DNA from 3 places in the Achromobacter sp. AONIH1 genome. Region 2 is predicted to be linked to each of the others. Evidence: predicted binding sites of a transcription regulator. Region 2 holds the regulator's gene; each other region holds the start of a gene.
The links. The regulator HrcA, encoded in region 2, represses chaperone genes, less so after heat shock. The targets are predictions, from matches to a motif close to TTAGCACTCNNNNNNNNNGAGTGCTAA.
Positions count from the first base shown of each region.

Region 1 (4,058 bases), 2.5 Mb from region 2:
GTCTCGATCCAATCCCGCATGGCTATGACCGGCAGACGCCCGGGATGCCCGGGCGGGTCGATGACCATCGGTACAGGCGAATTCCAGCCATGGGACGCTCCTTCCCGGGCCGTGCGTCACGCGGCCAGGTAACTTTTCTTCAAGACGCGACCGGCCTTGCCGTCCAGAATGTCCTTCCCGATCATTTCAGGAATGCGGCATGGATCAGAAACCCTTGCGTATCTTCAACGTCAATGAAATCCTCGCCGGCCTGCCGCTGGCCGACCTCAGCCGTGGCGTGGAGCAGGAGGACGACGCCGATGCCTTTCCGATGCAGGCGGCCTTCGGCAGCGGCGGCCTGTTCATCGGCGGCTTTGTCGGACTGGCGCCCTGGGAAAACCATCCCGATACCGATGAGCTTCTTTATGCCGTCGAAGGCGAGGTCGAGATCACGATCTTGACTGACGCGGGAGCACAAACGGAAATGCTGCGGCAGGGATGCGTCTGTATCGTACCCAAAGGACTGTGGCATCGCCAGCACGCCCATGCGCCGGTCAGGCTGATGACGATCTCCGGCCCAAGCCTGTCGTCGCGGGGCGACGATCCGCGCCCCGTTGACTCGCCGCAGCCTGTGGCGCCAGCATGAGCCGCAAGGGCCACTGCCGCGACAACGCGGCAGCCGAAGCCGAGGGCATGCGGGTCGCTGGCGCAGCCTTTATTGTTGTTCTGTCTACGGTTCCTTCAGCCCCAACGCATTCACCAACGGGGCGAACAATTTCTTTTCGTCGCGCACGCGCGCGGCATAGTCGGCCACGCTCAGCGGTAGCGCCTCGGCGCCCGCATCCAGAAAGCGCGCCTGGATCTCCGGCCGCGCAAGCACTTTGTTAATTTCGGCGTTCATGCGATCGACCACATCATCGCGGGTGCCAGCGGCGGCATACACGCCGAACAGGCTGTCCGCGAAAACCCCATCGATACCGGCCTCGGAGAAGGTTCGTATGTCGGGCACAACGGCGGCGCGTTGCCGGCTCGCCACCGCCAGTACCTTCAGCTTGCCCGCCTGCACCATGGGAAAGACCGTGGCGGGTCCAAACGCGAAGTCGATCTGGCCTGCCGCCAGATCTTGTATCGCCGGCGCCACGCCGCGATACGGTGCATGGGTAGCCGGGATGCCAGTCGCCTGCTTGAGCAGCTCGCCCGCCAGATGCGGCGTCGTGCCGTTTCCGGCCGAACCGTAATTGAGCGGATCGGGCCGCTTGCGCGCGTACTCCACGAACGCTTCGAGCGTATCGACGCCAAGCGAAGACCGGACAAACAGGAACAACTGGCTGTTGGCCAGCAACGCAACCGGCCGCAGGTCCCGCTGCGGATTGAACGGCATGCTGGCGAACATCAGTGGATTGACCGATTCGGTCGTCGACGGATTGAGCAGGAAGCTATGGTTGTCCCCGCCGTTGCGCGCAACTTCGGCTCCCGCCACGTTGCCGCCCGCACCGCCCCGATTCTCCACGATAACGGTCTGCTTCAAGGCCTCGGCCAGGTGCGGCTGCACGGTGCGCGCCAGCACGTCGACCAGCCCTCCGGGCGCCAGCCCCACGACCAGGCGCACGGGCTTGACAGGCCAGGGCTGAGACGGTGTTTGCGCATGGCTGCCCGTTGCCCAGCCAGTCAGCGCCAGCATCATCATGGCCAGACAGCGTCTACGCAGCAGCATGCGATTCTCCTTATGGGGGGCCACCCCGCGATCCCGTGCACGATGCGCCACGCACCGCGCCACGGTGAACCGCCTTGATGCCTCATCGCGGCGGCGGTCCTGCATTGGTTGCTCATTCTTCACAAAAGTTTAAGCATAAAGAATCCCGAATAACCCTATGAATTTCCGGCGACACGCGCAGCTTATCGACACGGCTGTCGTGCAAACAAAAAATGGGATGGCTCCCATGCAAGCCTCCCGGTCTCATGCCACGCCGCCGCCATCGCTTCCGCCCGGATTCGCGCAGCCATGCGAAGCGCGTTGTCCGGGGGAATCAGCTTGCACGGTGGAACCATTGATGGATATCTGGGAATTGCCTTGCCGGCGACTTGGATGAACAAGAACGCCTCCTTCATGGAATGTCGATGCATGGCCTCCTGCTTGCCGAATTTTGATGCCCGCCGTCCAAAAGTCTGGCCACAAGCCGCATGAACAGGCCATCGACACCGCGTTCAGGACGCCAACGTGGGCGAGCCCAGTCCCAAGTCGAACGAATGTCGATAGAAAATTAGGGTCAGAGCAATCCGCATCGAATATGTAACAGCCCCCCTCCCCCCCTTGAAGCCCAAAACTTCATCCCTATAATTAGCACTCGACACCGGTGAGTGCTAACAACGCTCCCGGGGCACCCCGAACCATTTCAAATCTCTTCTAGAAACAGGAGTTCCTCATGGCCCTGCGTCCCCTGCACGATCGCGTGATCGTCAAACGCCTGGACAACGAGCGCAAGACCGCCTCGGGCATCGTCATCCCGGACAGCGCCGCTGAAAAGCCGGACCAAGGCGAAGTCGTCGCCGTTGGCCCGGGCAAGAAGACCGAAGACGGCAAGATCCTGCCGGTCGACCTGAAGGCTGGCGACAAGGTGCTGTTCGGCAAGTATGCCGGCCAGTCGGTGAAGGTTGATGGCGAAGAGCTGCTCGTCATCCGCGAGGACGAAATCCTCGCCGTGATCCAGTAAATCCCCGCCTAAACGAATTTTCGAAGGAAGCTGATAAAAATGGCTGCCAAGCAAGTACTGTTCGGTGACGACGCCCGAGTGCGCATCGTCCGTGGCGTGAATGTTCTCGCCAACGCCGTCAAGACCACCCTGGGCCCCAAGGGTCGCAACGTCGTGCTGGAGCGCTCGTTCGGCGCCCCGACCGTGACCAAGGACGGCGTGTCCGTCGCCAAGGAAATCGAACTGAAGGACAAGTTCGAGAACATCGGCGCCCAGCTGGTCAAGGACGTCGCCTCCAAGACCTCCGACAACGCCGGTGACGGCACCACCACCGCCACCGTGCTGGCCCAGGCCATCGTTCAGGAAGGCCTGAAGTACGTTGCCGCCGGTTTCAACCCGATCGACCTGAAGCGCGGCATCGACAAGGCCGTCGCCGCCGCCGTCGCCGAACTGAAGAAGCAATCCAAGCCGGTCACGACCAGCAAGGAAATCGCCCAGGTCGGCTCGATCTCGGCCAACAGCGACACCTCCATCGGCCAGATCATCGCTGACGCGATGGACAAGGTCGGCAAGGAAGGCGTCATCACCGTCGAAGACGGCAAGTCGCTGGAAAACGAGCTGGACGTCGTCGAAGGCATGCAATTCGACCGCGGCTACCTGTCGCCCTACTTCATCAACAACCCGGACAAGCAAGTTGCCGCCCTGGACGACCCGTTCGTCCTGATCTTCGACAAGAAGATCAGCAACATCCGTGACCTGCTGCCCGTGCTGGAACAAGTCGCCAAGTCGAGCCGTCCGCTGCTGATCATCGCCGAAGACGTCGAAGGCGAAGCGCTGGCCACCCTGGTGGTGAACAACATCCGTGGCATCCTGAAGACCACCGCCGTCAAGGCGCCGGGCTTCGGCGACCGCCGCAAGGCCATGCTGGAAGACATCGCCATCCTGACGGGCGGCACGGTGATCTCCGAAGAAACCGGCATGTCGCTGGAAAAGGCCGGCCTGGCTGAACTGGGCCAAGCCAAGCGCATCGAAGTGGGCAAGGAAAACACGACCATCATCGACGGCGCTGGCGACAGCAAGTCGATCGAAGCTCGCGTCAAGCAGATCCGCGTCCAGATCGAAGAAGCCACGTCCGACTACGACCGTGAAAAGCTGCAAGAACGCGTGGCCAAGCTGGCCGGCGGCGTTGCCGTGATTCGCGTCGGTGCCGCCACCGAAGTCGAAATGAAGGAAAAGAAGGCTCGCGTCGAAGACGCGCTGCACGCCACCCGTGCCGCCGTTGAAGAAGGCGTCGTGGCCGGCGGCGGCGTCGCCCTGCTGCGCGCCAAGCAAGCCATCACCGACCTGAAGGGCGACACGCCCGACCAGAACGCCGGCATCAAGCTGATC
Region 1 is NZ_CP026124.1:6,631,143-6,635,200, forward strand. Features, by position in the region: gene C2U31_RS30250 (AraC family transcriptional regulator) at 1-68, opposite strand, end outside; gene C2U31_RS30255 (cupin domain-containing protein) at 200-625, shown strand; gene C2U31_RS30260 (tripartite tricarboxylate transporter substrate binding protein) at 710-1,693, opposite strand; gene groES (co-chaperone GroES) at 2,403-2,690, shown strand; gene groL (chaperonin GroEL) at 2,730-4,058, shown strand, end outside.
Region 1: a site for HrcA is predicted at 2,318-2,344, ahead of groES (co-chaperone GroES). Genes of this name have one in related genera too.

Region 2 (4,058 bases):
CCCAGCGCCAGGGCCAGGGCGTCGACGAGGATGGACTTGCCCGCGCCGGTCTCGCCGGAAAACACGGTGAAGCCCGGGCCGAAATGGATCTCGGTCTGTTCGACGATGACGAAGTCGCGGATATGCAGGGTGCGCAGCATGGGGGGCGCTAACTACTCTACGTTGTCGGTGGCCTGCGGCATCAGGTTCCAGTGCAGCTTGCGGCGCAGGGTGGAGAAGAAACTGTAGCCTTCGGGGTGCACGAAGCGGACATTGTGGCGCGAGCGTTGCACCACGATGCGGTCGCCGGGTTGCAGGTCGGACCAGGTCTGCATGTCGAAGTGCACGCTGGCGCCCACGCCCACGCGCCCCATGGCGGTCAGGGTCATGTTGAGCACGCCGCTGTCGGGAATGACGATGGGGCGGTTGGACAGCGTTTGCGGCGCCACCGGCACCAGCACCATGGCGTTCATGCCCGGATGCAGGATGGGGCCGTTGGCGGACAGCGCGTAGGCGGTCGAGCCGGTGGGCGTGGCGATGATCAGGCCATCGGCGCGCTGCGTGTACATGAACGCGCCGTCCAGCTCGACGCGGACTTCGATCATGCCTCCGCGGCCGGCGCGGTTGAGCACCACGTCGTTCAGCGCGGTGGCCGAATACAGCTGCTGTTCGCCGCGCCAGGCGCTGCCCTCGAGCAGCATGCGTTCCTCGATCTGGAAGCTGCCTTCCAGCACGCGCGCCAGCGCGGCCTGCGAGTCCTGCAGCGGGATGTCGGTGATGAAGCCCAGCCGCCCATGGTTGATGCCGACCAGCGGCACGCCGAAGGGCGCCAGGTGGCGCGCCGCGCCCAGCACGGTGCCGTCGCCGCCCATGACCACCGCCAGCGAGGCGTTCTGGCCGATCTCTTCGAGCGAGGCGGCGGGGAATTCGGTGAGCCCGGTGTTGCGCGCCGTGTCGGCGTCGACCAGCAGCTGCCGACCGGCCTGCCTGAGCGCGAGCGCGAGCGCCCGCAACGGTGCGTCCAGGCCGGTGTCCTGGTATCTGCCGATCAGGGCGACGGTGGGAAAGTGCATGGCTGCGAGCGGATCAGAAAAGGCGACGCTGGAAAACGCGACACTTGCCCGGAATGGGCCAGTTTGCCGATTATATGGGGCCGCATATACGCTTGCGGGACAAAAATCGCCTCAATTGGAAAAGATTCCCTAAAATACCCGCCATGGACGACCGTGCACGCGCGTTACTGAAGGCGTTGATCGAACGCTATATCGCCGATGGGCAGCCCGTGGGTTCGCGGACGCTATCCAAAGTCTTCGATCTTTCCCCGGCCACGATCCGCAACGTCATGTCGGACCTCGAAGAGCTGGGCCTGATCCACAGGCCCCACACCTCGGCCGGGCGCGTGCCGACGCCGCGCGGCTATCGCATGTTCGTCGATTCCCTGCTGGCGGTGCAGTCGTACCAGCTGGAACCGCGCAACATGGGCGAGATGCTGTCGGCGGCCGAGCCCACCCGGGCCGTCAATGCCGCCGCCGCGCTGCTGTCCAACCTGACCCAGTTCGCCGGGGTGGTGCTCACGCCCAAGCGCGCCCAGATATTCCGCCAGATCGAATTCATCCGCCTGTCCGACAAGCGCGTGCTGCTCATCATCGTCACGCCGGATGGCGACGTGCAGAACCGCATCCTGTTCGTGCAGCGCGACTACGCCGAGTCCGAGCTGCTGGAGGCCGGCAACTTCTTCAATGTCCATTTCGCCGGCAAGTCCTTCGACGCCGTGCGCCGCACGCTGTCCACCGAACTCGCCCAGCTGCGCGAGGACATCTCGCGCCTGATGCAGGCCGCGGTCGAGGCCAGCGCCGAAGCGGCCGAGGACGGCGATGCCGTGGTGATCTCCGGCGAGCGCAAGCTGCTGGACGTGACCGACATCGCCTCCGACATGGACCGGCTGCGCAAGATGTTCGCGCTGTTCGAGAAAAAGACCGACCTGCTGCAGCTGCTGGACGTCTCCAGCCGCGCGCAGGGCGTGCAGATCTACATCGGCGGCGATTCCCAGCTGGTGCCGATGGAAGAGGTGTCCGTCATCACCGCGCCGTACGGGGTCGACGGCAAGGTGGTCGGCACCCTGGGCGTGATCGGCCCGACCCGCATGGCCTACGAGCGCGTCATTCCCATCGTGGACATCACGGCGCGCCTGCTGTCCAACGCGCTCAGCCACAACCAGTAGTTCCCAGTCAAAGCTGCATCCTCCTCGCGGAGGAAGGGGAGTTTTTGTGTTTCTTCGCCTGTTCAAGTACCTGTGGCCCGAACGCTACCTGCCCGAACCGGAGCAGGACGATCCCTTCAACGAGGATCCGCCGCCGCGCGCGCCGGGCAAGGTCGGCGTGCTGCTGGTGAACCTGGGCACCCCGGACGCTCCCACGGCCAGGGATATCCGCAAGTACCTGGGCGAATTCCTGTCCGACCCGCGCGTGATCGAAATTCCGCGCTATCTGTGGAAGCCGATATTGCATGGCCTGGTGCTGACCCTGCGCCCGAAGAAGCTGGCGCCGCGCTACGCCGGCATCTGGCTGCAGGACGGCTCGCCGCTGATGGTCTACAGCCGCCGCCAGGCCGAGGGCGTGGCCGCGGCGCTGCGCGAGGCGGGCGTGGACGCGACGGTGGAACTGGGCATGCGCTATGGCAACCCGTCGATCCCGGACGCGATCGGCCGGCTGCGCGCGCAGGGCTGCGAGCGCATCCTGACCGTGCCGCTCTATCCGCAGTACGCCGCCAGCACCACCGCCACGGTGGTGGACGCCGTGACCCGCCACGCGGGGCGTCTGCGCGACCAGCCGGAGCTGCGCTTCATCAAGCGTTTTCATGAAGACGCGTTCTACCTGGACGCGCTGGCCGGCCGCATCGAATCCTATTGGCGCGAGCATGGTCGTCCGCAGAAGCTGGTGATGAGTTTCCACGGCCTGCCGCGCTACTCGATCGAGCTGGGCGACCCCTACTACCGCGATTGCATGGAAACGGCGCGGCTGCTGTCGCAGCGTCTGTCGCTGCCGCGCGAGCAGATCGAAGTCACCTTCCAGAGCCGCTTCGGCGCGGCCCGCTGGCTGGAGCCCTATACCGAGCCCACGCTCAAGATGCTGGCCGCCGCCGGCGTGACGGACGTGGACGTGGTGTGCCCGGGTTTTGTGGCAGACTGTCTGGAAACCCTGGAGGAAATCAGCCAGGAATGCCGCCATGCCTTCCTCGAGGCCGGCGGCAGGCAGTTCCGCTACATTCCCGCCCTGAACGACGATCCGGCCTGGATCGCCGGCCTGGCAGGCTTGACGGCCAGGCATCTGCAAGGGTGGGGCGCGCACTCACCGACTTGAAGGAGCAGGCTCATGCATCATGATCCCAAGACTGGCAAGACCGTGAAAAAGGGGACGGTGGCTACCCCGGTGGACGAGGATCAGGTCGAGCATGAGCTGGACGAGGCGCTGGCCGAGACCTTTCCCGCCAGCGACCCCATCGCCGTCCATCCCGAGCCGGAAACGGATGAGGCCCGGGTCGACCGGGCGCTGAAGGACAGCTTTCCCGCCAGTGATCCGGCCGCGCCCGCCCAGCCGCACAGAAAAAAGTAGGGCGACCCCGATTTTTCGCAAAGGTTCCGCCGCCGGGGAATATTTCGCTATCCCGGGCTTGAAATAGGGGTATTGGCCCCCATTCATGTCTGCGAAAGCCATTCTTTTTGGAGGATTCCCCATGACGGCACCCCACGAGCCCGCAGACCAGACGCCCGAGCACGGCGCCGCCGCCGACGCGGCCCCCGCCGCCCAGGACGACCTGCTGGCCGAGCTGAACGAGCTGCGCGCCCAACTGGACGCCGCCCAGGCCACCGTCAATGAACAGCATGACCAGCTGCTGCGCGTGCGCGCGGAAGCCGAGAACGTGCGCCGTCGCGCCCAGGAAGACGTGTCCAAGGCCCGCAAGTTCGGCATCGAGTCGTTCGCCGAGAGCCTGGTTCCGGTCAAGGACAGCCTGGAAGCCGCGCTGGCCCAGCCCGAACAGACCGTGGACACCCTGCGCGAAGGCGTGGAAGTGACCCTGAA
Region 2 is NZ_CP026124.1:2,435,971-2,440,028, forward strand. Features, by position in the region: gene recN (DNA repair protein RecN) at 1-140, opposite strand, end outside; gene C2U31_RS11215 (NAD kinase) at 153-1,052, opposite strand; gene hrcA (heat-inducible transcriptional repressor HrcA) at 1,196-2,200, shown strand; gene hemH (ferrochelatase) at 2,247-3,338, shown strand; gene C2U31_RS11230 (hypothetical protein) at 3,351-3,590, shown strand; gene grpE (nucleotide exchange factor GrpE) at 3,712-4,058, shown strand, end outside.

Region 3 (4,058 bases), 1.1 Mb from region 2:
CGGCCGGCACGTGGTCGACGGCAAGGCGCCGGGCTACCGATGGATCAAGCTGTACAAGGATGGTTCGCTGGCGACCGGCGTGCGGCGGGTGCAGGAACCTGCCGTGAACGCCGCCGAGGCTGCGCGGGCCGCCTGAAGAACACCAACCGCCGCCCATGACGCACCGCCTGGTGGTGCGATCCGTGCGCGGCTGCGAATCACGCGCGCAAAAAAATCGGGGCACCGGTATATACAGGTGCCCCGCAAGCATCCGTCTCATAGGGGAGGGGAAAGAGGAGAAGCCGAGACGGATGACAAGACTGCTAACCGGAGTTCGCGGTCTACATGAAGTTAGGCGCGACCCACCCGATTAAGTTTCGGCAATCTGGTGAAATTCCTTAGCGAAGTTGTATCAATTTATTGATGCAACGATGACCATAGATATCAGGCGCAGACTCGCGCGATGGCTCGCTATCGGCTTGCCGCAAAAGCAAAGGGCCGCTTGCGCGGCCCCGGGCTTGTCTGGCATTGCGGCTTCAGGCAGCCAGCGTGCCGCGCATCTTCTTCAGCGCGGCGGCCTCGATCTGGCGGATGCGCTCGGCCGACACGCCGAACTCCTGCGCCAGCTCATGTAGCGTGGCGCCGCCGTCGTCCTGCAGCCAGCGCGCCTCGACGATGCGGCGCGAGCGCGGATCCAGCGCATCGAGCGCGCCATTCAGACCAGCGCTCTGCATGTGGTCGCGCGCGGCGCGTTCCAGCACTCGGGTCGGCTCCTGGCGGCCTTCGTCGGACAGATAGGCGATGGGCGCGTAGCTGTCATCGTCATCGTCCTGGTTTTCGAGCGACATGTCGCGGCCGGACATGCGCACTTCCATTTCGCTGACGTCCTCGCGGCGAACGTTCAATTCCTGCGCGATATGGTCGACCTGTTCCGGGTCCAGCGTCTGGCCGTCCGGGCGCATGCTGCGCAGGTTGAAGAACAGTTTGCGCTGCGCCTTGGTGGTGGCGACCTTGACCAGGCGCCAGTTGCGAATGATGTATTCGTGGATCTCGGCCTTGATCCAGTGCACGGCGAAGGACACCAGGCGCACGCCGCGCTCGGGGTCGAAACGCTTGACGGCCTTCATCAAGCCGACGTTGCCTTCCTGGATCAGGTCAGCATGCGGCAGGCCGTAGCCGAGATACTGGCGCGCCACGGAAACCACCAGGCGCAGGTGCGACAGCACCAGCTCGCGGGCGGCGGACAGGTCTTCCTGGTCGCGCAGGCGACGGCCCAGCTCGGTTTCGCGCTCGGCCGACAGCACCGGCAGGCGGTTCACGGCCGAAATGTACGCGTCGATCGTGCCCAGCGCGCCCGGATTGGCGATGGCCAACGCCAGGGCGTTGCCGGAAGCGGCCAACGAGGTACTGGGTTGCTTCATGGCGGAGGTCTCCGGAAAGCTCAGGGAAAGCGACATGGATTCGATCTTAGCACTCTGGTTGTGGGAGTGCTAATTCGACTATTGCGGCGCGTCAAAGTTTCGTTCCCATTGACGCGACCCCATTTATTTTTGCTGGCGAACGTCGAGAGGGACGTCCGCCCGCCCGTGGCGACCGGGGGCAAGCTCAGTCTCACCAGCCCAGGCGCTTGAGCCCTTCCTCCGTGGCCTGTCCGTCCGGGCGGGCGAACAGCGCGCCCCGGGGATCCAGGAAGACCTGGTAGCGGGCCCCGTCGAACAAGGGCATGTAGGCGCCGCTGCCGAACTGCACATCGACGAACGGAAACCAGTTCGGGAAGCTCTTCTTCAACGAGCCCAGGTCGGGCGCCGGCCAGTCGTCCAGCGAGTGGACCGAGCGCGTGGCGGCAGCTTCGCGCGCGGCGTCGCCATAGCGGCCGGACAGCCGTTCCAGCCGGTACAACGGCGGCACGCCCGCCATCAGGGCAGGCAGCTTCCAGCGCACCACGCGGGCGTCGATCTGCCACTGATCGCCATACAGTACATATTGCTTCTCGCCGATGCCAGGCGCGCTCGCGCGCACCTGGAACTGGCCGTCACCCTGTTGGCGGACTTCGAGACGCGCGACGGGCGCGTCCGTGGTCAGGCGGAAGAACTGCACCAGCGACAGGGCCAACAGGCCCGACACGCAGCCCAGCGCCACCAGCATCAGCCCGAACAGGCGCCGCACCGGCCGGAACTGGAAGAGGCGGCGACCGCGCTCATCTTTCGGGCCGCCCCGGCCCAGCAGCATGAACAGGCCCGGCAGCAGGACCACGACGGCGCCCAGCAGGATCCAGGCGAAGGGAGCGAAACCGTTGATCAAATCAGGCGTTCCTCATCAGGACAAGAACGCCGCGGACCGGGCGCGGCGCCGGCCTGCGGCGGCAGGCCGACCAGTATAGAAGCGCGGTTTCAGGCCGCCGGCTTTCCAAGCTGCTCGACGTGAAACCGGATGTGATCCTCGATGAAGGTGGAGATGAAGTAATAGCCGTGGTCGTAGCCCTCGTGGCGGCGCAGCGTCAACGGCTGACCTGCCTGGGCGCAGGCGGCTTCGAAAACCTCGGGATACAACTGTTCGGCCAGGAACTGATCGGCCTGGCCCTGATCGACCAGGATGCCGCCGGGGAAAGGCTGGCGCAGCCGCGCCATCAGCGCCGACGCGTCATAAGCGGCCCAGGCCTGGACGTCGTCGCCCAGATAGGCGCCGAACGCCTTCTTGCCCCAGGGGCAGCGGCTGGGCGCGGCGATCGGCGCGAAGGCCGAGACCGAGCGGTACTTGCCCGGGTTGCGCAAGGCCAGCACCAGCGCGCCATGGCCGCCCATGGAATGGCCGAAGATGCCGGCGCGCCCGGCGTCGCCGGGCAATTCGCCGCCCGTGGCGATGGCGTGCAGCTCGCGGGTGACGTAGCTGTCCATGCGGTAGTGGCGGCTCCAGGCGGGCATGGTGGCGTCCAGATAGAAGCCCGCGCCAGTGCCCAGGTCCCAGCTTTCGTCCTCGCCCGGCACGTTGGCGCCGCGCGGACTGGTGTCCGGCGCCACCAGCATCACGCCCAGTTCGGCAGCGACGCGCTGCGCGCCGGCCTTGATCATGAAGGTTTCCTCGGTGCAGGTCAGCCCGGCCAGGTAGAACAGCACCGGCACCGGGCCTTGTTCGGCCTGCGGCGGCACGAAGACGGAAAAGCGCATCGGCAGGCCGATCTCCGCCGAGTCGTGGCGGTAATAGCGCTGCGAGCCGCCGAAGCAGCGATGCTGGGAAATGAGTTCCAAGGCGGCGGCCATGCGGGAGTCCTCCGGATTCGGGTTGAAAGATGCGCCCTGACTTGCGGGCCGGGGAAGGGGGGGGAGTGGACGGGCCGGATCGCGGCGTGGACATCCTTAGGGATTAGGGTATATCCACGGTACGACGTTCCGTCGCCAAATGTTAACCTGCGCCTCACGGACGACCGGCATCTGGTTTGTCCCCAGGCTGTGCCCGTCTACGCGGGCTTGCCGCCCGGAACGGGCGGCGCGGTCTGGGTACGAACCATTGCAAAAAATCCCGGCTTCCGTGCCCAGTTTGTGATCAGGGGGCTTGACCGGCGGCCACCGTGGCACTATTTATATACGTGAGAGAAGACATCCCGTTCTTCCGGATGCGCAAGCGCTGACACTATGGCACGTCTGCCCCGCCTGTACGCCCCCGGGCTGCCCCAATTGGTGCAAGCCAATTTCATCCAGCCCCTGGCAGCGCCGTCGCAACCCGCGCCGGCCGATATCCTGAATCAGCTGGCCACCTGGCTGGGCGAGTCCGCCCAACGCCACCGGGTGTCGGTGCACGCCTGGCTGCTCGCCAACGATCGCATCCTGCTGCTGGCCACGCCCGCCGACGAGGAAGGCTTGCCGCGCCTGATGCAGACGCTGGGCCGCAACCTCGCGGCGCGCCTGCGCGGCGGCCGCGTCTTCGCGGGCCGCTACCGCTCCGCGCTGCTCGAGCCCGGCGCCTGGGTCCTGCCCTCGCAGGTCTGGCTGGAAACCTATCCGGTGCGCAGCGGCGCGTCGCAGGATCCCGATTCCTGGCCCTGGTCCTCGGCCAGCAGCCATACCGGCAACACCAGCGCGCCG
Region 3 is NZ_CP026124.1:1,293,617-1,297,674, reverse strand. Features, by position in the region: gene C2U31_RS06020 (phosphodiesterase) at 1-136, shown strand, start outside; gene rpoH (RNA polymerase sigma factor RpoH) at 516-1,436, opposite strand; gene C2U31_RS06010 (hypothetical protein) at 1,591-2,280, opposite strand; gene fghA (S-formylglutathione hydrolase) at 2,370-3,236, opposite strand; gene C2U31_RS06000 (hypothetical protein) at 3,609-4,058, shown strand, end outside.
Region 3: a site for HrcA is predicted at 1,447-1,473, ahead of rpoH (RNA polymerase sigma factor RpoH). Genes of this name have one in related genera too.